One region of the Coprobacillus cateniformis genome, then DNA from elsewhere that is predicted to be linked to it. Evidence: a T-box and tRNA genes for the amino acid it is inferred to sense, from the RefSeq annotation. Region 1 holds a T-box; the other holds one or more tRNA genes.
The links. The T-box of region 1 lies ahead of leuS (leucine--tRNA ligase). A T-box ahead of a tRNA ligase gene usually reads a tRNA of that ligase, here a tRNA-Leu.

Region 1 (15,460 bases):
ATGTTAGAATTAAAACATATTTCGAAAAGTTTTCATGATCATCTCATTTTAGACGACATCTCAATAAAGTTGCCAGATACTGGACTGATTGGTATTCAGGGATCAAGTGGGTGTGGGAAGAGTACGTTATTATATATTATAGGTATGTTAGATGGGAATTTTGAAGGTGAGATATTATATGATCATCAAATCATCGATAATCGTGAAGATTTTATTCGTCAACATGTTTCTTATATGATGCAAAATAAAGATTATGTTCCTTCTTTGACAGTTAAAGAAAATATTATTTTATCGTGTCAAGTGAGTGAACTGTCATATTCTTCTCAACAGTTGAAAAAAATTGTCACTCAATTAGGTATTCAAGACTTCATGAATCAATATCCATCACAACTTTCTGGTGGGCAGCTTAAAAGAGTTTCTATTGCAAAAGCACTGTTAAAAGATTCATCAATTATCCTATGTGATGAGCCAACAGGAGCATTGCATGCTTCACAAGCTCAAGAAGTGATGAAACTTTTACAAACAATATCACAAGACGCTTTGGTCATTATTGTTTCCCATGATCCAGTTTTACTTAAAGATTATTGTGATTGTGTTCTGACTCTCAAGAAAGGGAAATTAAATCGAAAAGTTATTAAAAATAAGGCAACTTTATGTAAGGAGAAAAAACATCGTTTGTATTCGCTATGGTTTTATCCAATTCGTCAATTTATATATCAAAGAAACAAGCTTTTGTTTCTTTTTTTATTTCAATGGATTGTTATTGTGGCCTTTTTTATTATTGTGACAGCTATGAATGGAGTATTTGATGCGATTGAAGAAAGTGAGAAAGGATCAGTGTGTGTCAATATGATGACGATTGAGAATAAATCTGGAGAAGTTTTTAAAGAGTTGGTAAGTCATCAAGGTACAAAGGAGGTCACATATGATTATCATTTAGAACGGTTAAATATTTCTTCTCAGCAAAAAGAAGTGAATTGTCTCATTTCTTTTCTTCCTCATCAAACATCTCATATTCTTTTAAAGAGTGGAAGATTACCCAAGGATGATCATGAGATTGTTGTGAGCGAAAGTTTATTTCATAATCTATCTGGTAATAGGAATCTTCATTGGGAATATCAAAGTTTTCAACAAGATATTCATATTGTTGGAGTATTAGAAGACTCTTTTTTTAGTCAAGATGAATTGTATTGTTCACCTAAGGTAAAGGAAAAAATTGATATGTTAAAAAATGAATATGCTTTATTGGTTGAAGCTCAAAGTGGTAAAAATCGTTATCTTTATAATAAGTTTAATCAATCTTATTTTGTTTATAGTGATGTTTTAGAAAGAGTTGAAAATTATCAGGCTTTATTAAGTCTTGCTCGAATGATTGCATATGTTTTTATTGGTATTAGTTTTGTCATATCATTATTATTAATTATGATTGTTGAATCAACAATCTATGTAGAACGTCAACATGATGTTGCTTATTTGTTATCACTTGGATTAAAGAAACACCAGTTATTGTTTCTATCTATAGGGGAAGCGATATGTGTAGGTGGGGTGATTTCAATTGGTGGATGTTTGTTGTCTTTGCTTGTTTATTACTATATCAACCAGGTTTACCACATATCACAATATATTCATTTTGAACTGAAGTTACATAAAATCATATTTTGTCAATGGGATTTGTATGGAATTATTTTTTTAGCTTATTTTTTCATGTGTATATTAGGAATATTAGTACCTATGAAAAAGATGATAACAACTGATATGATTGATGTTTTGAGGGAGGAATAGATATGCTGCAAATTGTTCATATAACCAAACGTTATCATTATCAAAAAGTGCTTGATGATATTTCGCTTGATTTGCCTAAGACAGGAATGATAGCGATTGTTGGTCCATCAGGATGTGGGAAGAGTACATTGCTACATATCATTGGAGGAATAGATCAAGATTTTCAGGGAGATATCAAATGGCAAGAAAGAAGTGTCAAAAAACATTTATCGCATTATTCTCAAAAGCATATTGGTTTTATTTTTCAGCAATTTCATTTGATTATGTGGCTTTCTGTTCATCAAAATATAACGATGTCACAATTTTTCCAAAGGGGTGGTGGAGAAGAAAATTTAGATATTGATGATTTTCAGAATTTAAAGATGTCATCCCTCTCTTTGGGTCAGAGGCAAAGAATTGCTTATTTGCGTGCATGTTATCAGCCAAGTGATATTTTATTATGTGATGAGCCAACGGGATCACTTGATCCAGTTCATGCAGATGAAGTCATGAACCTGTTAAAGGAAGAGTCAAAACGTAGATTGGTCATTGTTGTTTCGCATGATTTAAAGTTGGTTGAAAGGTATAGTGATGAGATTTATACAATGTGTGATGGAAAGATTGAAAGTCATCAATGTTTCCGCCATACACCGTTGACTCAAAATAAGATAGTCTCACGTCATAAAAAAATTTTTCCACTTTTACGATTATCATGGATGTCATTAAAATCTCACAAAGGGCGCTCTTTACAATTAATATTTGGATTAACGATATCTTTTCTATGTATTATTATGACACTCACAATGAGTAGAGGATTGGAAACTCAGATACAAAATTATATATATTCTTTAATTCCTTCTTCATGTATTAGTTTTCAAGCACATAATCATCAATCATTGACACTTGATTTTGTGAATGAATTACAGTCTCAACCCTCTATTACAAGGACACAACTGTATCTTCAGGAGTATGAATTTTTAGGAATCGGTTTTGTTGGTGAAAGGTATCAGGATTCACAGGTTCTTTTTATTGGTGATGATGCTTCGCCTTATCAGGACATACAACTTGATATGGGGCAATATCCTCAAGAGGACCATGAAATCATTGTTTCTCTTTCTACTGCTCAACATTTGTGTAAGGATGAAAGTTTATCAACATTGCTTAATAAGAAAGTTTATGCTTGGTATCAATATCAAAATGAAGTGAAATCAATTGCTTATCAGGTTGTTGGAATTACCAATCAGACGACAGCACTAGATACTCTTTATCAAAGAGAAAATGCCTATATTCATCTTTTAAAAGATGTTTATCAATTTGATGAAAAGGATATACAAAGTGATTTAGGGATGATTTATATTCATAAAGATTATCAGCGTAGTGAAATTATTAAAGAATTGAAAAAGCAGTATCCGGATTATAAGTTTTTAGAAGTTGGAGCGACAACAACTCAAAATATTTCACAATCTATGCAGCAGGTGAGAGTTGTTTTGATGATATTTTCTGGTCTGGCTATATTGTCATCACTTTTTTTAATTGGAGAAGTGATGTTTTTAAATGTTATCCAAAAGAAAAAGGATTTTGCGATTCTGATTTGTTTTGGTGCGAGGCGTTGGCATTTATTAAAGATTGTATTATTTGAATCCTTGGAAATTGTTTTAAGTGCTCAAATGATATGTACTGGATTATATTATCAGTTGTTATCACTTGTTAATGTCATGAGTCAAGAGCTTTTATTGAATAATCATTTGACTTTGTCTTTTGATTATGAATTATTGTTGTTTGTGTATAGTGCTTCTTTTCTTCTTGTTTTCATAAGTCAGTTACCACCATTGCTTTATGTTTTTAGATTGAATACAATTGCTGCTTTAAAAGATTAAAAAGAGTTGAAATTCAAAAATCATATGTTATAATGTTGAATATGTAAAATCAATGAAAAGGAATAGTAGTTGTATGGGTTTCTGCAGAGAGCTTGTGTAAGGTGGAAGCAAGTGAAAAACCGCAATGAACTCGCCTTGGAGATGTAAAGATGAATGGAGTAGTTTTTACCGTATCACTGCGTTAAGGTGTTAAGGGCATGTATATGAAAATATATATGAACTAAGGTGGTAACGCGATAAAGTCGTCCTTAGATGGAGGACTTTTTATATTTTAAGGAGGATGAATTATGCCGTTTGATCACAAACAAATAGAAAAGAAGTGGCAAAAGTATTGGGATGACAACAAAACATTTTATACAGATGTCTGGGATTTTTCTAAGCCAAAATATTATGCTTTAGATATGTTTCCTTATCCATCTGGTCAAGGTTTACATGTTGGTCATCCAGAAGGATATACTGCAACTGATATTATGTCACGTATGAAAAGAATGCAGGGATATAATGTTTTACATCCAATGGGATTTGATTCATTTGGCTTACCTGCTGAACAGTATGCTATTAAAACTGGAAATCATCCAGAAGGGTTTACTTTAGAAAACATTGCAACATTTACAAAACAATTAAAAATGCTAGGCTTTTCTTTTGATTGGGAGAAGTGTGTTTCAACATGTGATCCTGATTATTATAAATGGACACAATGGATTTTTAAACAACTCTATAATGATGGATTGGCTAGAAATGTTGATATTCCTGTGAACTGGTGTGAAGAATTAGGAACTGTTTTGGCTAATGATGAAATTATTGATGGAAAAAGTGAACGTGGTGGGTACCCTGTTGTAAGAAAGAATATGAAGCAATGGGTTATTGATATTCCAAAATATGCTGAGAAATTATTGGATGGCTTAGAGACAATTGATTGGCCTGAATCAACAAAAGAAATTCAACGAAATTGGATTGGTAAATCAATTGGAGCACATGTTGATTTTATGGTTGCTGGACATGATGAAAAATTTACCGTTTTTACAACACGTTGCGATACTTTATTTGGAGCAACTTACTGTGTATTGGCACCAGAACATGAATTGGTTGCTAAAATAACAACGGCTTCTCAAAAAAGTGCTGTTGAAGATTATGTCCAGGCATGTTCAACAAAATCAGAAATGGAGCGTACAGAATTAAATAAGGATAAAACTGGGGTTTTCACTGGAGCTTATGCAATCAATCCAGTGAATCAAAAAGAGATTCCGATTTGGATTTCGGATTATGTTTTGGCTGGTTATGGAACTGGTGCAATCATGGCTGTTCCAGCGCATGATGAGCGTGATTACGAATTTGCAAAGAAATTTGGTATAGATATTATTCCAGTGCTTGAGGGTGGAGATGTTTCAAAAGAAGCATGGACACAAGATGGATTACATATTAATTCTGATTTCTTAAATGGTATGAATAAAGAAGATGCCATTGCAAAGATGACACAATGGCTAAAAGAACATCATTGTGGTCAGCAAAAAATTAATTATCGTTTAAGAGAATGGATTTTTGCTCGTCAGAGATATTGGGGAGAACCTATTCCAATTATTAATTTTGAAGATGGGACATCAGTGGCATTATCAGATGACCAGTTGCCTTTGATTTTACCTCCACTTGAAGATTATTCACCTTCTAAATCTGGTGCTTCACCACTCGATAAAGCGACAGATTGGGTCAATATAGATGTGAATGGTCAAAAAGGAAAACGTGAGACAAGTACAATGCCAGGAAGTGCTGGAAGCAGTTGGTACTATATGCGATATATCGACCCACATAATGATAAAGAAATTGCTGATAGAAAGTTGCTTGACCACTGGTTACCTGTTGATTTATATGTTGGTGGACCAGAACATGCAGTAGGTCATTTATTATACTCTCGTATGTGGAACCGTTATTTGTATGATAAAGGATATTTATCACATCCAGAGCCTTTTCAGAAATTATATCATCAAGGTATGATTTTGGGTGGTAATGGTGAAAAAATGAGTAAATCTAAAGGAAATGTGATAAATCCTGATGATATTGTGAATACATATGGTGCAGATACATTGCGTGTTTATGAAATGTTTATGGGGCCACTAGAAGCAAGTAAACCATGGAGTGAAAGTGGTGTTGATGGAGCAAGAAAATGGTTGGATCGTGTTTATCGCCTAATTATTGAATCAGGTAAGTTAACGGATAATAATGATCATTCATTGGATTTTGTTTATCATCAAACAGTCAAGAAGGTTACAAATGATTATGAGACACTTGGGTTTAATACAGCGATTTCCCAAATGATGATTTTTGTCAATGAAGCATATAAAGCGCCAACACTTTATCGTCCTTATGCTGAAAGCTTGGTTAAAATGTTAAATTGTATTGCACCACATATTTGTGAAGAAATGTGGACATTATTGGGACATGAAGGAACAATTGCTTATGAATCTTGGCCAACGTATGATGAAGCTATGTTAGAACAAGCAACTGTTGAAATGGCAGTACAAGTCAATGGAAAATTACGTTCTAAAATTACAGTGGCTAAAGATGAAGATGATGAAGTTGTAAAAGTAACAGCTTTATCTCAAGACAATGTGAAAACACATACTGATGGAAAAAATATTGTTAAAGTGATTGTTGTTAAGAATAAGATTGTCAATGTCGTTGTTAAATAATGAAATAAAGGTGTTAACAGAAATGTTGACATCTTTTTATTCTTTTTTATCTATTTAAAAGTTGATAGCAATATTCATTATCTTATACTTATGTTGCATCACTAGAGGTACAATGCAAATATTACAGTTACATGAACCATGAAGTTATAGGCTCATTTTTGGCATTCACTCTTTATAATTTGGTTGTCAGTAATGCTTAAATTAATGCAAAAATGGTATAGTAACTGTTTTAATAAAGTGAAAAATTTTTATTTCAGTATAATTTTAAAAATTGAAACTAATGTAGTTAATGTTATGCTAAAATAAGATGTTAGTAAAAAAATGTTTCTTAGTTGGCTTATATTCAAAAGTTTGGGGATTCTTGAGTAAGAACTATTTTAGTGATTTGCTTGCAGGAAATGAGTGATGGATTTGATAAAGACTATTAGCGAAGAGATTAAAAGATAAGAATAATAAAAAAATAGGAAATGAGTTTTATGAATTTAACTTCATAAAAGCTTTGTATAATTGGTTACTCTTATATTAAGTAACTATAAAGAGTCGTTATTAAAAAATGTCAAATTCATATAGAAATTATGGAAAATAATGAAATTTAACTTAAATTAATATGCTGGTATGATTGAGATAAAGAAAGGGAGGAAGAAAAATGAGTAAACTCAAAAATTATTTTGAAGAAAAAATTGTACCTAATATTGATAAGTTTACAAATGCAAGATATGTAAAGATTATTATGGATGGTTTTATGGGTGTAAGTGCATTAACAATTGGAGGATCAATCTTCATGTTAATTCGTTCTTTACCATTAGGGGATTGGTATACAAATTTTTTAACAAGTACAGGCTTGGTAGATATTTTAAACTTTCCTGTTATGATTACGAGTGATTTGATTTCGTTATATTTGGTTATCGCTTTGGGGTATTTTACTGCAAAGTCATTTGGTAAAAATCCTTTTTCAGGAGCGATGATTAGTTTAGGAGCGTTATTATTACTGACTCCATTTGAAACAGCAGCAGTATTAACGGATGCAGTTGGGGCAGAAGTTTCAGGTATTGTAAATAATGTTTTACCAGTTTCATCATTTGGAGCAACTGGATTGTTTTTAGCCATGATTGCAGGAATTGCTGGAGCAAGAATCTATGTTTGGTGTTTAGATAAAAATATCAAGATTAAAATGCCAGCATCAGTTCCACCAAATGTGTCTAATATGTTTGAAACAATGATTCCGGCGGGTTTGGTCTTTATTATATTTATGTTAATAAGAATAGCACTATCTTATACTACATATGGGACTGCTCAAAATTTAATCTATACATTATTACAACAGCCACTAACGAATGTTGATGGAGGATTCTGGGGATTTGTTATTTATACATTAATAGGTCATATTTTATGGTTGTTTGGCGTTCATGGGACAATGGTTACTTATGCAGCTATGGCTCCTATTTATAATGCTATGGCAATGGCTAATCTATCTGCATTTGCAGCAGGAACGGCTTGTCCATATCCAGAGTGGAATTTCTTATGTTATACACTTATTGGAGGAGTGGGGTCAACATTGGCATTAAATCTGTTGATGTTAACCAGAGCAAAGTCATCACAATTTAAAACTTTAGGGAAATTAACAATCGCAACATCACTATTCAATATAAACGAACCTATCATGTTTGGATCGCCAGTTATTATGAATATTAATTTGGCCATACCATTTATTGCCTGTCCTATGGTCAATTTGTTCTTATCATCATTGGTCACAAGAATTGGATTAGTTGCAGCTCCAACAGGCGCCGCTATCAATACATTTATGCCTTTTGGTTTTTATCAGTCACTCAATAATGGTTCATGGACAGGTGTTGTTTGGGCAATTGCTTTAGTTGCAATAGACTTGATTATTTATTATCCATTCTTTAAACGTCAAGATTCAATAAATTTAAAAAATGAAATACAATTAAGTGAACAGGAAGTCGTGAATGAATAAGAGGAGAAAATCCTCTTTTTGTTGCATATAAAATCATGTATAATGGGGAAAAGATGGAGGAAAGCAAATGATGTCACTAGATGAAAGAATAATAAAAATAGTTGAACTTTTAGTGTCTTATGGCAGGCCGGTTACCAGTCAGGAGATTGCAAATATTATAGGTATAAGCAGTCGTACTGTAAGAGAAACAATTCATCAGAATAAAAGTCATTTAAAATTGATTGGAATAGAAATAAAATCACATTTTAAAAGTGGTTATAGCATTTCTATTGAAGACGAATATCGAAATAATTGGAAAACTCTTTTAGATGAGAATAGAAGTATTATACCAAGCGAGACAGAAGATAAAATGACTTATATTATTCAACGGTTTATTTTAGAAGAAGGCTATATAAAATTAGATGATTTATGTGATGAATTGTGGATCAGTCGTTCGACCATGAATAGATTATTTAAAGAAGTGAGAAAGAGATTTGCTTTATATCATCTAACAGTTATTTCAAAGCCCTCTTATGGTTTAAAGTTAGAGGGAAATGAAATAGATAAAAGAATTTGTTTGGTTCATAATTGTATTCAAAAAAGAGAAAGTTCTTTAGAACGTTTTATGGAAGAATATCATATAGATTTACAAAATTGTCAATGTATCAGGCAAGTTGTTTTAAAACATCTCAAAAAATATAATTATAAGTTAACAGATACTGGTTTTCAAAATCTCATTATTCATCTTATAGTTGCAATAAAAAGAATTGAAGAGAAACAATTGATTACGACTTATCCTATTCAAGTTGATAATGTAGGTATTGAATATTTATTAGCTAATGATATTGTCGAAGAACTTCAAAGTTATTTCTCTATCACTTTTCCAAAAGAAGAAGTAGAATATGTAATAATACATCTTTATGGAAAGAAATTAACACAAATGGATGGAGAAACTGCACAAATATCTCATGAAATGGAACAGATGATACAAAAAATCAATCAACAGATTTTAATGAAGCTGGGATATCATTTTGATGGAGATTTTGAATTGTTTACATTATTAGCATTACATATGATGCCTTTAGTAGTCAGAATACAATATGGTCTGAATATGCCTAATCCTATTATAAAGGATATTAAACTGAAAATGGCTGATGCATATGAATGTGCAGTTATTGCTTCACAAGTTATTCAAGATGAATACCATAAACCTATTGCTGAAGGTGAATTAGGGTATCTCGCTTTGCATTACAGTATGGCAATTGAAAGATTGCAAGAACAAACAAAGATGAAAAACATTGTTATTATCTGTTCTTCAGGTATGGGAACATCATCAATATTAAAGAAACGATTGATGAAGAAGTTTGATATTGATGACTCACATATTCAGGTTTATGATGCTCAATCAATACGATCAGTAAATTTAAGTCATATTGATTATATAATAAGTACAGTAAAATTAAATTTAAAGTTAGATAAGCCTATTATATATATGGAAAATATTTTTGATGATATTGAACTACAGGAAAGTCAACATATGAGAAATTTGCAATCATTTATTAAGAAAGATCTTGTTTTATTACAGCAAACATTTCAAACAAAAGAAGATATCTTGAATGATATGTGTCATAAAATTGAGAATATTTATTCATTGCCTTTTTCTTTTCAAAAATTCATAGAGGAAAGAGAGGACTTATCTTCTACAGAAGTTGGAAACTTAGTTGCAATGCCACATCCTTCTTCATTATGCACAGAGCAATCAATTGTCATGATTATGACATTAAAGAAAAGTATTTTGTGGAAAAATAATTATGTTAAATATATATTTCTTGTTTCTGGGAATAAAAACTCTAAAGAAGAATGTGAATTTATTAATGAAAATATTATTGATTTGATTATGAATAATCAATGGCTTCAAGAATTGGATAAGATATCTTCTTATGAGGAGTTGATTCATATTTTATGAAAAAAAATTTTGATTTGTTGTAGTGGAGGGATTACAAGTAAGATTTTTATCAGGAAATTGAATCAATATGTTCAGTTGAATCAGTTGACATATCACTTTTCTTCAATAAGTGATACATTTGTTGATGAATATGCAAGAGAGTATGACATAATCTTGTTTGCACCTCAAACAAAGCCATCACAAGAACAAATAAAATCACTTAATAATATGTGTTCATGCATCAAAATAATTCCTGAAAGTATTTATGCAAGTATGGATTGTCAATTATTGTTTCAGTTCATAGAAAGTCCCATGAAAACAAGTGAGGAAAAACAGTATTTTACTGGGTTTGTTCATGTTATGAGAGATATTTCTAGGCATAGATTTGTCAAAGTATTGGTTAATTCTTCTGTTGCCTTGGGGGCTTTGATGATTGTCCAGGCTTTATTTTCGCTTATTTTGTCTTTGCCTTTAGAGGCTTATCAGAATTTCCTTGATTCATCAGGATTGAAATCCTTTTTTGAAATACCGATTGTTGTATTGTCTAATTCTATAGGGTTGATTTTTAGTTTTGTTGTCGCATATCAATATCGAATTGACAACAAAGATAAACTGTTTGCTGGACTTTTAAGTATGGCTTGTTATTTACTGCTGATACCTATTGATGTTGCTCGTCAGGGAAGTTTGACTAGTATTTATACGGCAATGATTGATTTACAATATATGAATTCTTCTGGTATATTTGTAGCTATGATATCTTCTTTGATATTTTCAAAGATTTATGATTATATTTTGAGGTTGAAATTTTTAAAAGATGACTTGATGAAGATGGCTGTTTCATGTGTTGTTGTATTAACAATCTATTTATGTATAAGATATATTTTTATGTTAACATCGTATCAAAATATATTTGTATATTTTAATCAATTTATCTCAATGCTTTTAAAGCCTATTTCAGAGGGAGTATGGGGATTTGCAGTCTTTATATTTTTATCATCATTGTTATATTTTATAGGTATACATGGACCGCAACTTATCTATACACTCATACTTCCTTTGCATACAACAATATATTATGCAAATATTACTGCTTTTGCTTCAAACTTACCCGCTCCATACCCTTATTGGTTTTTAATGCCTTGGGTATTTATGGGTGGAGTAGGTGCGACTTTAGCTTTAAATGTATTAATGATTATAAAATCTAAACATACATCTACAAAAACTTTAGGTAAACTTGCATTAATGACTTCATTATTTAATATTAATGAGCCGTTGATATATGGGTTTCCAATAGTGTTTAATCCTTTTATGTTTATACCATTTACAAGCATACCCCTTATAAATTTATTGATATGTATTATTTTTATGAAGTTGATTCCAATAGTTCCTTTTCCTACTGGAGCTGAAATAAGTACTTATATGCCATTTGGAGTGGGGGCAATGTTGACTAATAATAGTTGGTTAGGATTGCTATTATGTATAGGAATATTAATTGTAGACATGTGTTTGTACTATCCGTTTTTTATCAATTATGAGAAAAACAATAATCACATCATGTTCAATAAAAATAAAAAATGAGGAAATAAATGATAAGGTCATAGATTTTTTTATACGATATAATTGTCTCGAAAAAGGAGAGTGATTATAAGTATGAAAGAATCTATTTTTGATTCTCATTTTTTATGGGGTGGAGCGATTGCTGCACATCAGGTTGAAGGGGCATATAACGAAGATGGTAAAGAACCATCTACAGCTGATACTTTACTGGTTAATGAAGAAAGGTTTGAACATTATGGAGAATATATCAATCAAAACAAATATTATCCTAGTCATAAAGCAATAGACTTTTATCATTGCTTTAAAGAAGATATCAAACTGTTTGCTGAAATGGGATTTAAAGCATTGCGTACATCTATTGCATGGACACGTATTTATCCAAAGGGGATTGAAGAAAAACCAAATGAAGCTGGATTGCAGTTTTATGATGACTTGTTTGATGAAATGTTAAAGTATAATATTGAACCCATTATCACAATTACTCATTACGAAACACCGCTTTATTTAGCGAGAGAGTATGGAGGATGGAAAAATAGAAAGTTGATTGCTTTGTATGAAAAGTATGCCAGGACGATTTTTGAACGTTATAAAGATAAAGTGAAATATTGGATGAATTTTAATGAAATAAATACCTTAGCTATTATGCCAGCATTAGGTGGAGGATTTCATGAATCCTTTGATGATCCTTCAAGATTTCAAAGGATTTATCAGGCAGCACATCATCAGTTTGTAGCAAGTGCTTTAGCGGTAAAAGCATGTCATGAAATCATACCAGATGCAAAAATTGGCATGATGTTAGCAGGGCAACTCAGTTATCCATATTCATGCAATCCAGATGATGTTTTTGCAAATTTAAAGCAATCAAGACAATCATTGTTTTTTTCTGATGTTATGATGAGAGGAGTATATCCAGCATATACAACAAGAATGTTTGAAGAATTAAATGTTCAATTAGAAATGAAAGAGGGTGATTTAGATATCATTAAAAATAATACATCGGATTATTTAGCTTTGAGTTATTATATGAGCAGTGTCGTGATGAGTGATACTTCACAGTTAAAGAAAATAGGAAATATGTCAATAGGTGTTTCTAATCCATACCTGCAGACAAGTGAGTGGGGCTGGCAAATAGACAGTAAAGGGTTACGAATTTACTTAAATCAATTATATGACAGATATCAAAAACCATTGTTTATTGTTGAAAATGGATTAGGAGCTATAGACATTTTAGAAAATGAAACAGTACATGATACATATCGTATTGATTATATACGAAAGCATATTGAACAGATGAAAGAAGCGATTCAAGACGGTGTTGAACTCATGGGTTATCTTCCATGGGGATGTATTGATTTGGTTAGCTGTTCAACAGGAGAAATGAAAAAACGTTATGGTTTTATATATGTGGACATAGATAATGAAGGACAGGGAAGTTGCAAAAGATATAAAAAAGAATCTTTTGAATGGTATCAAAAGGTTATAGCAAGCAACGGAGAAGAAATATAGGAATAAAAATTCCATTATCAATTTATCCAGAAATAGATTAAATTTATAGGTCTAGAAACTATTGGAATTGTCAATATAGGTTAGTTATATTATTGTTTGTATGTGAAGTTTATCAAGCCATAATAGAAAGGATGTTAGAACGAATGAGAAGTCTTTTGTATGATATATATATTTTAAAATTATGTAAAAAGATCAAAAATCAATAGTATGCTGATGTTGTATTTTCACAAATAATAGAATCACCTTGATGTGAGAATAGTGAAAAGGTATATCGAAAAATTAAAAAAAGCAATGAAATGAATTAAAAGATAGAGGACTCTTCATTGAATACACAGAAAACCTAGGAAATTTCTGAATTATATTGACTTAAAGCATGTTTTATGATATAAATACCTAGTGCAATAAATGATAGCAGCACATAGAGTGTAAGAAATTGCGTTTGTAACATATGGATGTAGAGTATCTGGCTGCAAAGAGAAATACTTAGTACAGACACAACCTCACGGATCTATGCATGTTATTGTTTTAGCAAAATAAAACAATAGGAGGAAATACAATGGCACGTTATACAGGACCACAATGGAAAAAATCTAGACGTTTAGGATTTTCTACATTAGAAACTGGAAAAGAATTATCAAAAAGACCATATGCTCCAGGGCAACATGGACAAAAAAGAAAGAAACCTACAGAATATGGTTTACAATTAGCTGAAAAGCAAAAAGTAAGACATATGTATGGAGTGAATGAAAAACAATTCCGTAATACTTTCTTTAGAGCAAGTAAAATGGATGGAATTACTGGTTATAACTTCTTCTGTTTACTTGAAACAAGATTAGACAATGTTGTTTACAGATTAGGTTTTGCAACAACAAGAAGACAAGCAAGACAATTGGTAAACCATGGTCATATTTTATTAAATGGTGTAAAAACAGATATTGCATCTTGTCAAGTTAAAGTTGGAGATGTTGTTGCAGTTAAAGAAAAATCTAAATCTTTAGAAATCATTAAAACAAGTTTAGCTTCTCAAAACCATGTACCTGGATTTGTTGAAGTTGATGCTGATAAAATGGAAGGTAAATTCATTAGATTACCTGAAAGATCTGAATTAAATCAAGAAATTAACGAATCATTAATCGTTGAATACTATAACAGACTTGGTTAATCATGAAATGGGCACGATGTGTCCATTTTTTCTATCCTTTCTTAGCATAAAATGATGAAATTCGAAAGAATTTATGATAAAATATAAAAGTGTAAAAGAAAGGATTTTGGAAATATGGATAAGATTATGGAGATTATTGAAAAAATTGGAACAAGAAATCTTATTTTCGCTGGTATTGGTCTTGTCGTTCTGATTGTTTTCTTATTTGTGTATAGAGGATTGCGTATAAGAAAATATAGAAAATTAATTGTTGATGTAGAAAATAAAATGAATGCTGTGAAATCATTGCCTTTGCAGTATCGTTTAGGAAGAGTACAAAGTATTTCAAAAAATATGCCAGAAGTTTCAGAACTTTATGAACAATATGCTCAAGAGTTTGAAAGAATTTGTGAGTATCAAAAAAATGAACTTGGAATATTAGTGAATGAAGTAGATGAACAGCTTTTTTATGGTAAATTGCGTAAAGTTTCAAAGAAAATGAAACAATTAGATGAAATGCTTATTGTTTATGAAAAAGATTCTCAAGAATTATTAGAGAAAATTGAAAAGATTACTGAAATTGAAAATGTTCAAAGAATAGAAATTATTCGTGTAAAAGAAATGTATCGGGAAACAATTGATCATTTTGAATCTATACGTTTTAAAGTTGAAGAGTTTGTTCCAAATCTTTTAGATATATTTAATGAAATTGATGATTCATTTGTAAAACTTGAAGGAATGATGAATAATCAGTTATTTGAAGATGCCAAAGAATTTACTAAAGATATTGAAGCAAAGGTGATTTGGGTGAATCAGCGTTTAGAAGATTTGCCAAGTTACATTGCAGTTGTTCGCCAATATATGCCTAAGAAGGTCGCTCATATTCAGGGATTAATTCAAATAATGACTGAAGAAAAATTTTCTTTAAATCAATTAGATGCGTATAATCGTTTAAATATGATTCAAACGACTTTAGAAGAATCTATAGGTCATATTAAAAAATTAGAATTAGATAATATTGGTGAGGTTTTACAG
Region 2 (15,460 bases), 240 kb from region 1:
ACCTGGTATAATATCAATTCCATATCTTGTGTTATATATACATCTTTCGATTTTTTCATTTTTTAATACATTTGATACTGTTTTATTAAACTTTCTGCTTGCTAATCCCTTTGTGCTATTGCATTGTGGATCAAAGTCCAATAACAATACTTTTTTATTTTCCAGTATAAGGCTATAAGCTAAATTTTTTGCAGTGGTTGTTTTTCCAACTCCACCTTTACGATTTACGATTCCGATTACGTTCATATTTTCCTCCATTTGTACCAGTGACTGGTACATTTTTATTTTTTAACTAATTCTAAATGAATAAGTCTCATCTTATTAAATTCTTTTTTTGAATTGGTAACCTTACTTCTATCAATAATTTGATATTGTGTTTCTAGAAATTTGATTGCTTCTTCTAATTCTTCATCTTTATAAAATTCAATTCTCATTTTAATCATTCTATTTCCTCCATGTCATAATCACTATTTAATTTAAATTGTATTGGTTTCAAGTAAATTGCCTCATTAACCATTTGCACTATTGCTTCAGCAACTTCTGTATCGACACCAAAATAGAATATTCCATCATCATATGTACAAATCAGACAATCAGCAATATCTGTAATTGTTATTTTTTTACATTTCATCCTATTCTGAAGTATGAATGTAGATATTTTTTGAAGTGATCCTTCAAAATAATATTTATATTGATAACATCCATTTGGCTGATCAAAAACATAACCTATTACCTTCATAACTTTCCTCCTTTTTATTCTACACTTATATTATAAGTACATTTACTTATTTTGCCAATTGTTTTATAAGTTGTTTTACTTATATAATAATTTCATTTGATTATTAAGTAATTAAATGATATTATGATATTGAGGTGAGAACATTGGTTACTATTACAAGTAAAATCAAAAGTGTATTAAGTCGATATGGTTTTTCATTTGCTGATTATGCAAGACAGTTAAATATATTTCCACAAACCTTAAATAATAAGGCAAAGAAAAACGCATATAAAGTACAAGATCTAATTGAACTCGGAGATCTTACTCATTCAGAACTATGTCTACGTGATCTTGAAACAAAAGAAGTGATCATGACTTTTAAAAAATCTGATTTAGAAATAGGCAATGACTAATCAAAAAGTCCTTGCTTTTTCTTTACTTAATATTACACACCACATAATCATCTGCTCCTATAGTTTCTATCTCTCTATGCAACAAATCTAACTCAAGCAAAGTATAATAACTAAGATCAGTGTATCCATTTTTATCTTTAAAATATTCTTCTTTATTTTCATCATATACCATGATATATTCCTCTTCACTCAATCCTAAAATATCTTCAACTGTTAGTTTCATACTTATTTCCTTTCTTTTGTCATTTCCATAATTTATAGGCCTTATCATAATATTGCATTGTAAATTTTAGAATTTCTCCTATATCTCTATTGTCCAGTAAATTTCGTTTATAATCATCGAAATAGAATCCTATATCCTCTAGGAACAATTCACACTCATTTTTAAATGCGATTTTTGTAAGTGATTTAATCTGTTCAGATTGATAAAGGTCAAAAGTACTGATTATAATATGTTTTAATAGAGTAATTTCTTGATTTTGATTTTCAAATTTCAAATCATTAATTTGACAATTTTCAAATTCTAAAATGACATGGTTAAATAATGTATCTTTGGTTACTACTGGTTGATCGTAATAAATATGATAATACAGTTGTTGCTGAAAATAATTATATAAATTCATTTGTATCTTGCCATTACATATGTTTATATAAAGATCATCAATATCTTTAAAACTTAATTTTATCATGCTATCTTTCCTTTCATATTTTAGAGCAGTTTTAAATATTATTTATACTTGATAATTGCTCCATCTAATCTTTGAAAATCATTTTTAGAATAAGTACATTTTTCTATAATATATTTAGATGAGATTCTTCTCATAATTGATTTTACATAACAAGTGAATTCAATGTTCGTCATTTTCATTTGACTGTTAACTAATATTTTATACATTTTTGTTTTTCTCCTCTAATAATTTACAAACTAGATCTTTAATTTCAATTACCATAACATCCCCTACTAAGAACATCATAATAACTAAACAGATAGGTAAAACCATAATTGTAAACATAATTAATTGTTGAAAACTTGTAAGTTGTACAGATGATATGATGTATATTAGTGTTAAGAAAGTTTCATCAAATAAAATCTTTTGATTTATCCATTCTTTCAAAATATACTGTAATGTATTTTCATAGTTACAAATTATATAAATTACTAATATTTGAATTATCATGTATAATGTTATTTTTAATATACTTCTTACTTTCCAATATTTGTTAGTTTTTATGAAGAGCACCATATTCTATTACATCACCTTTAAACTTTCTTTTTTAAGTTTTCAATCAGTCCAGTTATACCAATAGCCATCAGCATTGATATTTCTAAAACATTCGACACATATGTTTGATTAGATGTAAGAGCAAAGGCAATAAAACCAATCATAAGACTAGCTGTATTAAATACAACTATCAAAATCCATATACAACGCATAAGCATTGGTAATACTTTTTTTAAGAATTCAATAATTTTTTTCATATAATATCTCCAATCTTTATTTGAAATCTTTTAAAACTGTATCAGCATTTTTTAAATTGCTTAACTCTTCAACATCATAGAATTGAAAATCATCATAATCATTATAAGAAATATAAAGATCCCCATCATCATCTTGTTGAAGCCATAATCCATCATCTAAATGTACAATATCAAACTTTGCTAAATCCACATAATCTTCATAAGATTTATTTTCAAAATAGTCTTTTCCCATTTCTTCAATGGCTTCATAACTTATATATAATTTTCCCATTCCATTATTCTCCTGAATCAATAGTAACATTAATATAAGAATCCTGAGCCTCAATATTTATAACTTCTTTATCCAACAACTCTAATTCATTGAGCTGATAATAATTAAGTGGATTCCCCAAATCAACAAAGTCATTTCTTTCATAATCCCAAATACAAATTTCACCATTAATAGCTACATCTAAAATTTCATCTACTGTCATTATTTGTTCTCCTATTTCTTAAATTAATAATGCTATATAAAAAATATATAAATTATGTTTATAATTTCTAATAGTGTTTCAGATTTATAACGATATTTAAGAAATTCATCACCTGATGCTATGTCCATTATATCTACTGCTTCTTTTCGTAATCTCTGTAAGTATTCTACAAATTCAAATGTATCATCTATATCTTGTAGAATCTCTTCAATACCATCACTATCTTCATTAATACTATTTAATAAATTTTTAAGTTCTATTATATTTACATCCATATTTTATCTACTCCTATTCCCAATCGACTTCATCAATTTTAAATTGATAATTGCATTCTGGACATTCTATTTCAATTTCATCACCATGTACTATTTCAAAAACTTCATTATCTGATATACCATAAAACGGGCTATAAATATCATCACTTTTTAATTTATTGTGACAATGAGGACATTCGCATTCATACCTAATAATTGTTTTAATAACTTGTAATATAGCCATCATTTATGCCCCCACAATCCTAACTTATTTTCTTTAGCTTTTCTTTCAGCAGCATTCAAAATTGAAGAGTATCGATAATTATTACATAAACATGTCATTTTCGCATAACCTTTCAGCAAAAGTTGCTCTTGAAGCAATTCACCATCAACAAATACATAAGCTAAAGTTCGATTGTATTTATCTATTTTATTAGATTCCTCATATTCTAATCTAATCTCTTTTGCATTTTTTAATGCATTAGATGTAAATTCACTTGCTTCTTTGCCATATGGCTGAACTGGTGTTCCTGGTTTAACTGTTTCAGGAGTATCTATTGCCAAGAATCTGACTTTAACATTCTTACCATTTATATAGAAATGTGCAGTATCTCCATCTACACATTTACTTAGAGTAACCTGATTTGAATCTAAAACTATGTGCTCATTAATATATTGATGTGAAAAATTAATAATAAATATTGAAAAAATCACTAAAATTAAAACGACTCTAAGTTTTTTGTTTTTTAATACATTGATAGTTTTCTGAAAAACTTTTAAGTTTGATCTATGCATTTTTTATGACCTCTTTCTCGTTTAGATTAGATAATCTCGCTTTAAGAAAAATATTTTCTTGCTCTAACTTATCTATAGTGCCAATTATATTTTTCACTTCATTTAGCATGATTTCTAGCACTTCTTCATCTTCACACCAGGAAGTAATGCAACCAACTAATCCCATAACACTTTTTTTACTCGTTTTCATGATATTCACCTCTTTTATTCAATGGCTAAATATTCTTCATACCATTTATCTATTCTTCTATTGGCTATTTTCACAAATAGATTTAAATTATCATTTAATTGTCTAAATGATAGATGTTTAGTTAGAGATATACTAACTTTATAATCTTTTTTACTACTGATTTTAAATTCTTCGTTTTGTGTTATTTTTACTAGACCATAAAACATTTCATTAAATGACTTTAATGCTTCATCATGTGAAGCCCCAAGGACTTTTCTTCTATAAAAAGTATCTTGTATTCTAGCTAATTTTAGATTGATTAGATTGATTCTTTGATTATAATTTAAGATTTTAATACGTTTATTCTTGCTATAAGATCTATCATATTGCTTATTTTTAAGTCTTAGAGGTAATTGCATCGTTTGAACAACTCTAGAAAATGCTTGAATTAATAAGTTTTTTAAATAATCAATTAATGAAATAAACATTTTCTTTCTTTCCATACAAACTTCACCTTTTCCAGTAGGTGAATAATTAAAATACCTTTGCTTATTAGATACTGTGATAATCCTTTTTATTGGATTTCCATCTTTATCTCTTCTTACCTCTCCTTTTTTACAACGATGAATTGCATCAGGATCATTAGCTTTTGTAGTTCTTCCAGTCTTTCTATTGATATACATATCACGTTGATAACGTAGTTCTTCCTCTTCAGGTTTTTCATAAATATATCTATCAAAGGCTATAACATCTATATATCTACCTTTACCCTTAGTTATAAACTTATATAAATAACAGATCATCTTATAATTAAGACTTACTTTAAGCATAAAATTTTTAATTAGTTCATGTTCTTGTGATTTTGTTAATCCTATTGGAATCATAACCCTTAAATATACCGCATATATCTTATTCTTATGATTTCTAAAATCTTCATAAGCTAAAAGTGTATTAATTGCCTTATGAGGATTGATCATATTAGAATAAAATTTTTCTTCAGTAAATTCTTTTATAATGCAACGTTCATGTATATCTAAGCGTTGTATAAATTGTCCAGTAAATTCAAGACTTCTTGTGCTCATGGTACCTCCAGTCAGTTCCTCGCTTTATATAAACATTAAAGGAACTTTAATGATTTTTAATTTTTTTCACTTTTTTCAGGAGTATTTTTAAGTTCCTGAATAAGCGAAATATAATAATTAACTTGATTCATAATATCATTGCCTACAAAAGCATCAGATTTAGCAATAGCAACTTTTTTTCTAGCTTCCCTTGATTTAGGTAAGTCATACTTAGGTCGAATATACTGTCTCGCATATTCAATGAGTTTGAGTTGCATTTCCTGGTCTTCAGCAAAAAAGTTGACCATAATTCTAATAAGGTAGGCTTCTTTTTCTAATTCTGAATACTTAGTCAGCATCTTTACTAATAAAACTTCATCATCACTCGGATATATTTGCCATCTGGCAGTATCTGAGCGTGGTAACAATACTTTTCTTTTCATTTTTTCATCTCCTTTTGGTTTTAAATACGAAAAAAAGCGATATTCTTTAACGAATATCGCTTGCATAATTATTTCTTTTATTAATCTATACAGTCCGTTTGACATTTTTTTACAAAAATCAAATGGTGCCCGAGGTCGGACTCGAACCGACATGACGCGAGTCGCAGCATTTTGAGTGCTGTGCGTATACCAATTTCGCCACTCGGGCATCGTGTGCTCAATTATTATATTATAGAATTGTAGTAAAAGTCAATAGGAAAACTATCATTTATAACAAAATGAAATAGTCTTCATTTCAAAAAGAGAAATCAAGACTATTTTTATATATAATATTAATCACACATCATTTTAATAATTTCTTTATCTGTTTCTTTCATTCCATCTCGAGATAAACGTCCAATATTACGAATTGTATTTTCAACACCTTTACAAACAATCCCATCGCCACCTTTAAACTGGCAGCCATTTTTATACATATAATAACCAAGAATTCCAGCATCTACACTCTCAGCTATTTTGGCAGCACATGAAGGCTTTGCTCCATCACATACAATTCCCGAATTAATGGCTAAGGCATTAACCAATGTATGAGCAATTGTTTTATAATCGCCACCTTTAAGATAAGCAATCCCACAGCCTGCCCCTACACCTGCGCTGACAGCTCCACAATAAGCCGATAATCTGCCAATTCCTGTTTTCTGATGAATTGTACATAAGTTAGATATAATCAAAGCACGATATAATTGTTCTTGTGTTGCCTTTTCTTCCAAAGCATAAATAATAACAGGTAAAGATGCTGTCATTCCTTGATTTCCACTACCAGAATTAATAATAACTGGCATTTCACAACCGCTCATTCTTGCATCACTGCCTGCTGCTGCATAAGCTTTTGCTTTAATCTTGACATCATCACCATAAGTTTTTAAAAGGATACTTCCAATATTAGCACCCCAGTTATTTTCAATCCCTTCCTTAGCAATCGCATAATTACAATCAATTTGTCTTTGTAAAACGTCTTGAACATCCTCAATAGCAACTGTTGTTGCAAATTCATAAATATCTTTGACATTTAATAAACTACGATCAGTTAACGAAGAATCACTTGATGCAACCACACCAGATTCATAAAGAACTTCACCATCTTTTTCAATATACACAATATTTGTATGATAGCCAGCAATACGAACTTTGGCATTATGATAAATACCATGAAGATGAACACAAATATCTAAAGCACAATCACTTTCAATGGCTTGAACTTTCATTGATATCGAGTCTAAGAAATGACGCATTTCTTCTTTTTGTAAATTTGTAACAATAGAAATAACTTCTAATACCTTTGTACTATCACCAGCCACAATTCCTGCAGCAACACTCGCCTCAATACCTTTTAAGCCACCAGTATTAGGAACAATAACACTCTTGACATTTTTAACAATATTTCCACTGACAAAAATATCTACTGACTGAACCTCATCTTGCAGTGTATCAAAGCACTTACTTGCACAATATGCTAATGCAATCGGTTCAGTACATCCCATTGCCGGAACCAATTCCTCTTTTAAAACTTGTACATATGTTTGATAAATATGTTTTTCCATTCTTTCCACCTCTTTATAGACATATTCTAACACGCTCATACAAAATAAGAAAGGCATCATTTGCCTTTCTTAGGTTTTCTAATTATAAATTGTCCTAGTTTTTTAAGATCTAATGGAAATAATGGTGATAAATAAGACATTCCAAAAGGCTTCAATCTTGCCAGATAGACCCACAAAAAGATATTAAAAATAACAAATCCAAAGATATTGAATAACATTATACTTACAATCATCATCACTTTAATATATTTATTTGTTAAGGATAACTCATAGTTTGGTGTTGCGAATCCACCAATTGCTCCAACCGCACAAAAGAGCAAGATTTCTTCTGAAAAGAATCCTAAATCAATAGCAAATTGTCCTAATAATAAAGCAGCAATTAACCCCATCGCATTAGATATGGCTTCTGGTGTATGAATCGTTGCTATTCTTAATAATTCAATAGATAATTCAACCAGTAATATCTGGATAAAGAATGTCCAGTCCCATTGCATAAAAGAAACAGATAGTGACCAAACAGGAACAAGATAAATGGATAATAAAACAGCACTTAAACGAATAATACGAATAAATGTTCCAATCAATGGTGTTTGACGATGCTCTTCCACATGTTCTAGAATTTCAAATATTGTCGTTGGAATCATTAAGACAGATGAAGATGTATCACAAATAATTGCAATATATCCATGCTGAATATGCGTTGCTACAATATCTGGTCTTTCACTATATCTCACCAAAGGAAAAGGATTATAGTTTTGATCTAAGATAAGTTCTTCTAGTGCCCTATCTGTCATAATTAAATCTTTCGCTTTTATTTCTTTAATCCTTTGCATCACTTGTTTTAAAACATTTTGATCAACTTTATTTTGAAGATAGGCAATAGCGATATCCATTTGATTTTCTGTTCCAATAATTTCTCTTTTAAAACATAATTCTACGGATTTAATACGTCTTCTAATTAATCCTGTATTGTTTAAGATAGATTCATTAAAACCATCTTTTGCACCACGAACACTTTTTTCTGTTTCAGGTTCTTCAATAGATCTGTTTGGATAATTCTTCGTATCCATCAAATAAGTCGTTTCACCATCAAACAGAGCACAATTTCCACTCATAATTGAATATTGGATTTGCTTAATATCATTTGTATTGACGATATCAACATCTCCCATATTCAGACAATTATCTAGATTTTTTCCTTCACCATTTTCTATTCCTTCTACAAGTCTTGAAATCAGTGTATCGTTAGAAAGACTGGCCAAAAAATAAAGATGAATCAGTCTTCCTTTATATATCAATACACGATGTTTTAAGTCATAAGAATTATTCATGATTTCGGTTTAAAAATAATGGCAACCAAGAATCCAAAGAGAATAGCTGCTGTAATTCCGGCTGCTGTTAAATCAAACATTCCCATAGCAATACCAAAAATACCATATTCTTCAGTTGCAGCCATTGCTCCATGCATCAAAGAATGTCCAAAACTTGTAATTGGAATTAAAGCCCCGGCATGAAAAATTTCCACCAGTTTATCATAAATATGAAATAAGTCTAAAAATGAACCAAGCACAACAAATAAACTTGTTATATGTCCTGGTGTTAACTTACTATTATCATAAATCATTTGAGCTAAAAAACACACCAAACCACTAAATAAAAATGCCATTATATAATTCATTCGACGACCTCCAAACTGATAGCATGTGCAACACATGGAATCGTATCTTTTTGTGCACTCATCATTGGTGAAAGCAAAGCTCCTGTTGCAACAACAAGAACACGTTTGTACTTTTTGTCTTTCAACATTGGATATAAATGCCCCATCGTGACAAGCCCACTACATGCACATCCACTTCCACCTTGAAAAACTTCTTGATTTTGTAAATCATATAACATACACCCACAGTCATTATAATGGACAACATCAATTTTATGACGTTGCATCATTTCCTTTAAAATCTTATGACCATAAGTTGATAAATCACCTGTAACAACCAAATCATAATCTTGAAAACTTCTTTTTAAGTCTTCAAAATGAGTTGTGATTGTATCATATGCTGCTGGTGCCATAGCACGTCCCATATCATTAGGGTCATCTTGTGAATAATCAACAACTTTTCCTAATGTAATAGATTCAACTCTCACTTGTGTTGGCTGATTAGTTAATAAAGTTGAAATAGCGCCTGTTGCAGTAAATGTTGTTGTATCTTTCTTTTGAACACCATATTCAACAGGGTAACGATACTGACGCTCAGCTGTTGCATTATGGCTTGATACCATGGCGATAACCTTATCCACGAAACCACCTTCAATTAATAAAGATGACATTGCCATAGATAAACAAAAGCTTGAGCAGGCACCATAAATACCAACAAATGGTTTAGGTAACTCCCTAGCCAAATAATTAACTGTTGTAATTTGATTTAATAAATCTCCACCAATATAAAGATCAATATCTTTTTGCTTTAATTTCTCTCTTTTTAAACAGATATCTAAAGAATCTCTTAGCATCTTTCGTTCTGCTTTTTCAAAAGAATCTTCACCACAATGATAATCGCCAAATCCTTTATCAAAACTTGAGCCTAATGGTCCTTGATATTCCAATGGTCCACATACAGTCCCTGTTGATGCAATATATACATTCTCTAGTTTTATTGAATTACCCAAAAAGTGTGATGACATAACGAATCACTCCTAACAATGAGGCACTCACAATTCCATACGTAATAACTGTTCCGCCTAATTTAAACATATTACTTCCAATTCCCATAACCAATCCTTCACTTTTACTATCAAGTGCACTTGAAGCCATACTATTTGCAAATCCAGTAATTGGAATAAAAGTACCTGCTCCAGCATGTTTAGCAATACTATCATATAATCCTAACCCAGTTAATAAGCAAGCCACAAATACAAGGGTTATAGTCATCATTGGGATTGCATCTTTTTCACTACAGTTATAAACATTCATGAAAAATTCTAGAACACCTTGAGCAATGGCTCCCATAACACCACCATATAAGAAAGCATTGAAACCATTTTTGACTTTATGACCACCTGGTTTTAATTCTTCAGCCATTTGATCATATTCTTTTCTATCCATAATTTTCACCTCTTAAATAGTCTTTACAATTTTTTCAAAAATAAACACAAAAAAACAAGCCTTAGTACTAAGACTTGTTTAAACGAACAAAAATACGTTTCATTAATTTAATCAATGTATATCCTATAAAAATTTCTATTGGCAATATTGCACATTCTTTAATAACTCGAATACATAGAGAAACAAAAAATGGAATACCATACATCATATCTAACCACAGTGGTGTTAAACATAATGTCACAACGATTTCAACCAAAGTCACACATAATATCCATGTCGAAAATTCTTTGGCCTCATCTTGACTGATTTGCTTTTTTAATATAAAAATCAAAATGATAAAGATAATCGTTAAAATTAAGCAAACAGAAATCAATGTTAACTTTTCTTGAGATGTAATAATATGAACAGTCGTTGATATCGTCACTTGATCAAGTGTATATATGTAAATTGAAGCACCTAACCCAAGAACCAATATCAATCCCATAACTATTGACTGAACAATCTTTTCACTTAACATCTTTGCATGTTCCTTAGCGAGTGAAGGAATGACACTAACCAAGATTGTTCCAAGTGTAAATCCAAGAAATGGAAAACCTGTAGGAACCAATATCAATCCGATAATATCACTACTCAATCCAACTAAAAATGCATATCCTGGAGATAAAAAGTAACCTGCTAACATCAAGGGAATATATTCAAACCCTATCTTTAAACTTTCCGCTCCAAACAATGGAATCATAATAGCCAATCTCTTACATATAGCTGTTAAAATAATAAAGATTGCCGCAATGACCAAATTCATAACATTCCCTTTTTCAAAAGGATAAAACTTAAATACATAAAATCCCAGTGCAATAATGATTATTGCTAAAATAATTTGTTCCATAACACAATGCTACTTATAACAAATGTTTCCTGCTTCGTCCTCATTTCTAGTCCACAGGCGTTAATTCCGATCAACAGACCGTACATTCTTTGCTACTAACGTAGACTCCTCCTTCTTTTTAATATATAGGTTATATCATAATATGATTGTATACAAAATACAACTCTTTTTACCTATATCATCAAGAATTTTAAATTATATCATCTTAATATCTTCATATTCTTTAATGAACTTAACAAAAAAATCAAACCGAATAAATCGCGTTGATTAGAGACTTGAAAATAATATTTTTTGGGTTGTTTTTTGATAAATCATATTTTCATAATGGTATCTATTTTGTTACTATCTTATCGCTAATAGAAAGCACATATCATTCAAACAAAAAACACATCCTATATAATGTGTTCTTTGCTCAAAAATATTTATTTTTATATTTATAAATTCACAATGTTTCGATTTATCCCATTTAAAAATGCCATTATATTTTCATAAACTTCATCAACACATCTTTGTCTTGCCTCAATTGAACCCCAAGCAATATGTGGTGTTAAAATCACTTTATTCATATCTTGAATAGAATAAATAATATCATTTTCTAATAATGGTTCATGTTCAAATACATCTAATCCAACTCCAGCTAAATGTCCTTCATTTAAGACCTTGACTAAGGCTTTCTCTTCAATAATCCCACCACGTCCAACATTAATAAGATAAGCATTATCTTTCATCTTTCTTAAGGCATCTTCATTAAATAAATATTTTGTTTTTTCATTTAATGGAGCATGAATACTAATAATATCAGAACTCTTTAATAAAGTTTCAAAATCAACTTGCTGATAATCACTTGTTGCATTCTGCCCACTTGTTGAATAATATTGAATTTTTGCTCCCATTGCAGTCGCAATGAAAGCCACTTTTCTACCAATATCACCCAATCCAACAATCCCCCAAGTTAATGAAGAAACATCATGAAATACTTCATCAAAATAACTAAAGCGTCCACTTAATGCATATTCTTTAGACTTCACATATTTATCATACATTGCATTCTTTTCAATCAGATGCATTAATAATGCGATTGTATGCTGAGCAACAGTATCCGTTGAATATCCCTTTACATTTGCAACTTTGATCCCCTGTTGACGACAATATTCTAAATCAATATTATTCGTTCCAGTCGCAAATAAACAAATCAATTGTAATTGATGCATTCCCTTCAACACTGATTCATTCAATATATTTTTATTTGTAATAACAATATGAGCATCTTTTATTCTTTCACGAATTTGATCTTGAGTTGTATCTTCATACATAACAACATCACCTAAAGATTCAAATCTTGATAAATCAACATCATAACCAACAGAAGCACTTTGTAAAATGACAATCTTCTTATCATTTTTCTTTAACATTCCCTTCACATCATGATATTTTAAGTTTTGTAACATTTCACCTAATTTTAACGCTTCATTAAGTTCTAATATATGTGTTTCTAAAGGTAACCCACACATCGTCTGATCAACAATCTGAAAATTTAAAATATGCTGAATCATTGCAATACCTAAAGCTTTAGAAGTCATTGTTTTATAATCTTCTAAAGCAGATAAAACATTTTCTTTAAAATTTTCATCTTTTGAAGCACAAGCTAATAAACAATCATGAAAGGAATGATGGTTTAAAATCTCATTTCTAAAAGTATCATTATATAATAATGGTAAAACAATATCATACATTTCCATTGGTACTGCTTTTTGATATCCTTTCGTAAAATTATATATTAATGCCACTCCTAAATCTTCATCTTTCATTTTATCTACAATCTTCATTCTTTTTCCTCCCTAAATATATAAACCTCTACTCTTTGCCTTTCAGCTTTCGCTTTATCATCATAAAAAATAATACAAGTCTTCATCTTCTTTTCCATTGTATTATATTTGACTATATTATATGAAATATAACGACTTTGACTTTCCTTTAATCCGCCAGTTGCACTTCCTGCACCTATATAATAGCACTCATCCTTACATCTAAAATAAGGTAAATGCTTATGTCCATGAAAAACATAATGAATATTTCTTTTTTGTAACCATTCTATTAATAAAGGTGCATCGACTAAAACCTTTGATGTTTCCACAATTCTATTGATAAACGTCTTTTCGTGCCATTTGGTTTTAATAAATTGTGCCTTACTTAAAGGATAGACATGATGATGTAACATCACAAGCATTGTATAGTCTTCTAAATGATCAATGGCTTCTAATTCATCATCTATTTCATCTAACTGTCTTTGCCCAATTTTTCCTCTCGCAAGATTCCCTTCACTGGTTGTATCCATTTTAATTAAAATCATCTTTTCTTTTTCTAATACTTTTATGTTTTCACCTAATAAATAAGCAATCACTTTACTCTTTTGATTCCTAGCCATATTAAAACCATGAACAATGACATCATGGTTACCCAGTATAAATGTAACATTTGCTTTATACCGTTTTTTTAAACTGTTCATAAAATCATTTGCTAAATACATATTTTTACGATTCGGTGATTCCATAAGATCTCCCGTAATTAGTACTTTTATCTGTTGATCTGTTTGTAAATAAGGCATGATAAAATCTAATGAATTATATAATTGAATCAAACCCTTTTGTCTTTTGTTTTTACCTAAGTGCAAATCACTTAATTGAATATAGTATGAATCATCTTTATTATCATTATAAACATCAAACAAATTCACTTTTTGATCAATATAATCAATTAATTTCTTGAATTCTGTTTGGGATGTCAATGCTGAAAAAACTTGTTGTGTATCATTAAAAATCAAAATACCGGGCCATAAATCAGCATGATTCATTGCACAGAAAAAAGCTGGGAACGGATCAAAAAATGATAAATCCTTGCGTTCAAAAGGCTCTTCAATTGCATAAAAATAAACATCTTTATACTCCTGAAAATGAATATTGAGTAGTTCTTCTCCATTATATCCAGGTATGTAAAGAACATGTGTCTTTTGGGCATATTGATCAGCTAGTTTTTGAATTCCATCAAGAAAAGGATAACGTAAGATATGCTCCATATCTCCAACTTTGATACGTTTGGAGAAAAATGTATAGTCAGTTTCTTGTATTCTTTCTAAAGAATCACATATTATCCCACGCTTCTTTAACCATTGACGAAAGCCATATAAATATTCATATGATGAAACGATATCACGCATATACGCAGTTTCATTTTGATAAATTATATTAAAAAAAGTGTTTATAAAATCAATATCGCGCAATATTCTCACCTCTCTGTGACCTATTATACACTAAATATCCATAAATATGTAGAAAAAGACGAAGTATCTCAAATTCAAATTGAACTGAAGTATTTCAGATTTATTCTCTAAAAAGACTAAAGAACAACTCTATTCTTTAGTCTTATAGATCATTTAAAATTTTAAATTTCTAGGTGTTCTTGGGAATGGTTCTACATCTCGAATGTTTTGCATACCAGTCAAATACATTAAGAAACGATCAAATCCTAATCCAAAGCCAGCATGTTTACAGCCACCATATCTACGTAAATCCATATACCATTGTAAACCATCCTTCGCCATTCCTTTTTCTTCCATGATTCTTTCCAAAACATCATATCTCTCTTCACGTTGACTTCCACCAACCAACTCACCAATTCCTGGAACAAGCAAGTCACAAGCAGCAACAGTCTTATTATCATCATTTAAGCGCATATAGAAAGCTTTGATTTCTTTAGGATAGTCTGTTAAGAAAACAGGACCTCCAATAACTTGTTCACAAATATAGCGTTCATGTTCACTATTTAAATCCATACCCCATTTGACTTCATTTTCAAATTTAACATCAGCTTTTTCTAATATTTCAACAGCTTCTGTATATGTCATTCGTTTGAAATCACTATTACGAACATGTGTTATACGTTCAATACACTCTTTATCAATCATTTGTGCAAAGAACTTCATTTCTTCAGGAGCATTCTCTAAAACATAATCAATACAGAATTTGACCATATCCTCAATTAAATCCATATCATCTTCTAAATCAGCA

Region 2: it has a tRNA-Leu gene. The T-box ahead of leuS (leucine--tRNA ligase) is inferred to sense a tRNA for this amino acid. The anticodon was not compared.

What each region holds. Positions count from the first base shown of each region.
Region 1 covers NZ_WSNW01000001.1:3,027,167-3,042,626, forward strand. Annotated here, with positions in the region: gene GQF29_RS14975 (ABC transporter ATP-binding protein/permease) at 1-1,782, shown strand; gene GQF29_RS14980 (ATP-binding cassette domain-containing protein) at 1,785-3,638, shown strand; T-box leader at 3,682-3,891, shown strand; gene leuS (leucine--tRNA ligase) at 3,926-6,322, shown strand; gene GQF29_RS14990 (PTS sugar transporter subunit IIC) at 6,969-8,297, shown strand; gene GQF29_RS14995 (BglG family transcription antiterminator) at 8,365-10,242, shown strand; gene GQF29_RS15000 (PTS transporter subunit EIIC) at 10,252-11,799, shown strand; gene GQF29_RS15005 (glycoside hydrolase family 1 protein) at 11,872-13,284, shown strand; gene rpsD (30S ribosomal protein S4) at 13,841-14,446, shown strand; gene GQF29_RS15015 (septation ring formation regulator EzrA) at 14,561-15,460, shown strand, end outside.
Region 2 covers NZ_WSNW01000001.1:2,783,568-2,799,027, reverse strand. Annotated here, with positions in the region: gene GQF29_RS13760 (ParA family protein) at 1-246, opposite strand, end outside; gene GQF29_RS18405 (hypothetical protein) at 282-443, opposite strand; gene GQF29_RS18700 (hypothetical protein) at 440-739, opposite strand; gene GQF29_RS13750 (hypothetical protein) at 883-1,131, shown strand; gene GQF29_RS13745 (hypothetical protein) at 1,154-1,354, opposite strand; gene GQF29_RS13740 (hypothetical protein) at 1,374-1,820, opposite strand; gene GQF29_RS18400 (hypothetical protein) at 1,859-2,026, opposite strand; gene GQF29_RS13735 (hypothetical protein) at 2,019-2,246, opposite strand; gene GQF29_RS13730 (hypothetical protein) at 2,393-2,611, opposite strand; gene GQF29_RS13725 (hypothetical protein) at 2,628-2,882, opposite strand; gene GQF29_RS13720 (hypothetical protein) at 2,887-3,084, opposite strand; gene GQF29_RS13715 (hypothetical protein) at 3,117-3,359, opposite strand; gene GQF29_RS13710 (hypothetical protein) at 3,373-3,582, opposite strand; gene GQF29_RS13705 (thermonuclease family protein) at 3,582-4,133, opposite strand; gene GQF29_RS13700 (hypothetical protein) at 4,126-4,323, opposite strand; gene GQF29_RS13695 (hypothetical protein) at 4,338-5,384, opposite strand; gene GQF29_RS13690 (hypothetical protein) at 5,441-5,806, opposite strand; tRNA gene GQF29_RS13685 (tRNA-Leu) at 5,930-6,014, opposite strand; gene GQF29_RS13680 (L-cysteine desulfidase family protein) at 6,139-7,407, opposite strand; gene GQF29_RS13675 (spore germination protein) at 7,464-8,738, opposite strand; gene spoVAE (stage V sporulation protein AE) at 8,735-9,085, opposite strand; gene spoVAD (stage V sporulation protein AD) at 9,082-10,089, opposite strand; gene spoVAC (stage V sporulation protein AC) at 10,067-10,510, opposite strand; gene GQF29_RS13655 (folate family ECF transporter S component) at 10,578-11,396, opposite strand; gene GQF29_RS13650 (D-2-hydroxyacid dehydrogenase) at 11,831-13,222, opposite strand; gene GQF29_RS13645 (metallophosphoesterase family protein) at 13,219-14,682, opposite strand; gene asnS (asparagine--tRNA ligase) at 14,827-15,460, opposite strand, start outside.